Regions from separate parts of the Enterocloster clostridioformis genome, predicted to be linked through region 1. Evidence: a T-box and tRNA genes for the amino acid it is inferred to sense, from the RefSeq annotation. Region 1 holds a T-box; the other holds one or more tRNA genes.
The links. A T-box is a leader RNA that pairs with one kind of tRNA and senses whether it is charged. The one in region 1 lies ahead of leuS (leucine--tRNA ligase), so its partner is inferred to be a tRNA-Leu.
Positions count from the first base shown of each region.

Region 1 (2,253 bases):
ATATAGAAGGCCAGGATGAAGAGAATGATGTAGCAGACCAGGAGGATGTGGGAAAGGCTCCAGCCGAAGAGGGAGCGAAGGAATGCCAGTGCCAGGAAAAAACCGACTCCTGCGGCTACCGTGAGGATGAGCACCATGTCAGGTACTGCCGGTGTCTGTCTGGCCAGGACCTGCAGGTCCGGTTCGGCCACTGTTACCATGGCGCCTATGATGATACATGCGATGACGATGACCGGAAGCTTCGTTGCCCTGGCCAGCTGCGCGCCTACCTTTTCTCCAATGGGCATCATGGCCATATCCACTCCCAGGGTGAAGAATCCCATCCCTATAATAAGGAAGGCTGCCCCCGCCAGAAACAGCATCAGCGGGTCCAGGGGAATGGGGGTGATGGTGATCCCGAGGATTAATACAATGCAGGTAACGGGCAGCACAGATGATAAGGATTCTGTGATTTTTTCTTTTAGCTTCTGATTCAATAAATTACCTCCTGTTGTCCGTTATTTATGTTAACATATATAATTTAGCTTAACATAAGGACAAACGGAAAGGCAAGAGAAGGGACCGTTAGAATTATGTTAAGAAATTCATTGAATCCAGGACCCTGGGACCGGCAAAGCCCTCGCGCCATGAGACGCCGGCAAGATGGGCCAGAGCAGCCAGGCCGGTGAGACGGTCCGGGGAGACAAAGCGCTCCAAGACAGCTTATAAGGCAGCCTGGTCAGAGACAGCGGCAGGGGCAGGGGATTTTTTGTCGGGTAACAGTTGACACTGTTTGGGAAATATGTTAAATTAAGAATCAGTGCAAATACGCAGATAGGGAAGAGTAGACAACCGGATGGATGCAGAGAGCCGGCGGCTGGTGAGAGCCGGTGACGGATGGTTGTTGAACTGGCCCTGGAGTAGCCTGCCCCAACGAGGAAGGACCACCGGAAACGGGGACCGGGAGCCAGTAGGACAGGACGGAGACCTTACCGTTATAAGAGGATTAAGCGCATGCGTCAGACAGCATGAACCAGAGTGGTACCGCGCGGGGATTTTCAGCCTTGCGTCTCTAGCAGTAGAGGCGCAGGGCTTTTATATTTCACAAAAACCACGGGGAGGCGGTATGCTGTCTGGATAAAGGGGAATCATCCCCTTAGATAACCAATGGAGGAATGAGATTATGGCAACACAGTACAACCACAGCGCCATTGAGAAAAAGTGGCGTGAGAACTGGGAAGAGAAGCCCATCAATGTGAATGATGGCAGGAAGGAAAAGTATTACTGTCTGGATATGTTCCCATACCCCTCAGGCAGCGGCCTTCACGTAGGACACTGGAGAGGATATGTGATTTCCGATGTCTGGAGCAGGTATCAGCTTTTAAAGGGCAAGTATGTCATTCATCCCATGGGGTGGGATGCCTTCGGCCTTCCTGCTGAGAACTACGCTATCAAGATGGGCGTTCATCCGGCTAAGTCCACGGAGGCAAACATCAGGAATATCAAGCGCCAGATCAAACAGATTGCGGCAATTTATGACTGGGATATGGAAGTGAACACCACGGACCCGGATTTCTATAAATGGACCCAGTGGATTTTTGTCCAGATGTTCAAAAAGGGGCTGGCCTATGAGAAGGAATTCCCCATTAACTGGTGTCCTTCCTGTAAGACCGGACTGGCAAACGAGGAAGTGGTCAACGGATGCTGCGAGCGCTGCGGCACCACGGTTACCAAGAAGAATCTGCGCCAGTGGATGCTTAAGATTACTGCTTACGCAGAGCGCCTGTTAAATGACCTGGATAAGCTTGACTGGCCTGAGAAGGTCAAGAAGATGCAGACTGACTGGATCGGCAAGTCATACGGCGCGGAGGTGGATTTCCCCATTGACGGGCGTGAGGAGAAGATTACCGTATACACCACCAGGCCGGACACCCTTTACGGAGCCACCTTCATGGTACTGGCTCCGGAGCATGCTCTGGCTAAGAGCCTGGCAACCGATGAGACAAGGGAAGCAGTGGAGAAGTACATTTTCGATTCATCCATGCGTTCCAATGTAGACCGTATGCAGGCAAAGGAAAAGACCGGCGTGTTTACCGGAAGCTATGCAATCAATCCTCTAAACGGCGCAAAGACACCTATCTGGCTGTCTGATTATGTGCTGGCTGATTACGGTACGGGCGCCATCATGTGCGTGCCTGCCCACGATGACAGGGACTTTGAGTTTGCCAGGAAGTTCGGCCTGCCTATTGTACAGGTAATCGCAAAGGACGGCAA
Region 1 is NZ_JAIWZC010000001.1:295,242-297,494, forward strand. It holds gene LA360_RS01280 (DUF1538 domain-containing protein) at 1-476, opposite strand, end outside; T-box leader at 802-1,056, shown strand; gene leuS (leucine--tRNA ligase) at 1,163-2,253, shown strand, end outside.

Region 2 (2,253 bases), 2.6 Mb from region 1:
GTGCTTGAAATTTTGGCAAAGTTATTGTATAATGATTTGGTCATCGCAAAGTACAATAAGCGTATCATTATTCCTCGATAGCTCAGTCGGTAGAGCACGCGGCTGTTAACCGCGCTGTCGTAGGTTCAAGTCCTACTCGGGGAGTTTTAGTGGAAGTCCATGGCGACCACTACCTTATTCAGGCCCCATGGTCAAGCGGTTAAGACATCGCCCTTTCACGGCGGTAACACGAGTTCGAATCTCGTTGGGGTCATTTGACCAGTTTATGATATGCCGATGTGGCTCAATTGGCAGAGCAGCTGATTTGTAATCAGCAGGTTATCGGTTCGAGTCCGATCATCGGCTTTTACTGTACAACAGTAAACAATGTTAGAGATTATATAGTTCGGACCTTTAGCTCAGTTGGTTAGAGCAACCGGCTCATAACCGGTCGGTCCTGGGTTCGAGTCCCCGAAGGTCCACTCTTCCTAACTAAAGCAGAATGAGAACTATATCATCTAAATAATGGCCCGGTGGCTCAGCTGGTTAGAGCGCCGCCCTGTCACGGCGGAGGTCGACGGTTCGAACCCGTTCCGGGTCGTTTGCATTTTATAATGCGATACAACATATGCAATTTGGGGTCTTAGCTCAGCTGGGAGAGCATCTGCCTTACAAGCAGAGGGTCACAGGTTCGAGCCCTGTAGGCCCCATTTGTTTTATATCTGCATATGGCTGTGTCATGTAGCAATCTGCGGGTGTGGTGGAATAGGCAGACACAAGGGACTTAAAATCCCTCGGTAGCGATACCGTGCCGGTTCAAGTCCGGCCACCCGCATTTTTTATATTTGCGGCTGTGGTGGAATTGGCAGACACGATGGGTTTAGGTCCCATTGGGAAACCGTGCAGGTTCGAGTCCTGTTAGCCGCATACGTAAGAGTCCTGTATCTGCAGGGCTTTTTTTGTTTCCAATAAAAACACCATAGATGGGAAGCTGCCGGTAATGGTATATGAGCGCAGCAAACAGACCCGATGGTTACCGGGCCTGTATTCTCTTCTCCCTTATGATTTTGTAAAATCAGTCGTAATAGTGTTCTACAACATAATGCGAGAGCGCATCTATGAAGGCGCCGTTTCGGGGCTTCTGTTCCAACTCGAAGCCGAAGACCTGATTCAGAAGCTGCCGGTCTCCATGCAGCCATATGGTGCTGATAATGGTGCGTATATTGCGCTCCACACAGCCAATGGACGTATGATATTCCGCGGATATTTCCACGTAGAGTCCTTTGGAGATGTAGATAAGCAGCTCCGGATTGGCAATAGCGCGGATGACACCATATACTGTGTAGCGGAACCCCACGTAGGAGTTGTTGACTCCGAGGCGCCGGAGCAGGTTGCAGGTTTCTCTTTCGTATTTCATGATGATTCCTCCCGATATCGTTTGACTCCTGTAAAGTTAAACCGGGGATGGGGGGTTTATCAAGTTGGACAGGACGACAAAAAACGATAAATTATGTCGCTAAATGTCGAAGGATTGGCCGGGGAAATTCGCGTGTAAAATAGTAGGGGATAAAGGGAGGTATTGGATATAACTGAGTATAGCAAAAGTAAAGGGTTAAATCTATCTCTTCTGGCAGAGGCGGATCCGCGCGTATGACGGCATACGCGGGTACTGTGTCAAAAATAAGTTGAGACCGGAAGAAACTTAAGGTTAAAAAACGGCTCTGCATTCAGGAAAATAGAATGCGGGGCCGGTTTCATATTATCACTATTTTATTGCTCAGAAAATCATTCCAGTATTCGTATGGTCATGACATAGCTGCAGCTGTCCCCAGGACAGAGACGCTGTATGTGATGCCTATGTGAGAGCTGGTCGTCCTCATTCTCATAGATGCCGGAGCCGTTCCAGGGCTCTACGCAGAGGTAAGGGGCCGGTTCCGGGCACAAGGTCCAGAAGGCAACGGTTTCAAAGCCGGGGAATCCCGCCTCCACGCCGCGTCCGGTGGATGGATTGAGGATGGATACGGCCCGGGAATTCAGCCTGTCAAAGAATACAGCATCATGTTTAAACATTTCCCGGCTCAGGGACAGGATGCTGCCCTTTAGCGTGGTACCTGTCTTGGAGGGGGCAAAGTGGAGCTGGTCCAAATCATAGGGTATGCTGACAGTGTTTTCCTCCTTTTCAAATACCAGCTGGTAATCTTCAAAGGCATAGCCCTCCTCCATGGGACAGTTAAATCCCGGATGTGCGCCAATGGCGTACCACATGTCGCGCTG
Region 2 is NZ_JAIWZC010000001.1:2,857,992-2,860,244, reverse strand. It holds tRNA gene LA360_RS14430 (tRNA-Asn) at 72-144, shown strand; tRNA gene LA360_RS14425 (tRNA-Glu) at 182-253, shown strand; tRNA gene LA360_RS14420 (tRNA-Thr) at 273-345, shown strand; tRNA gene LA360_RS14415 (tRNA-Ile) at 388-461, shown strand; tRNA gene LA360_RS14410 (tRNA-Asp) at 507-580, shown strand; tRNA gene LA360_RS14405 (tRNA-Val) at 617-689, shown strand; tRNA gene LA360_RS14400 (tRNA-Leu) at 731-814, shown strand; tRNA gene LA360_RS14395 (tRNA-Leu) at 827-906, shown strand; gene LA360_RS14390 (sporulation initiation factor Spo0A C-terminal domain-containing protein) at 1,055-1,396, opposite strand; gene LA360_RS14385 (aldose 1-epimerase family protein) at 1,765-2,253, opposite strand, start outside.
Region 2: it has a tRNA-Leu gene. The T-box ahead of leuS (leucine--tRNA ligase) is inferred to sense a tRNA for this amino acid. The anticodon was not compared.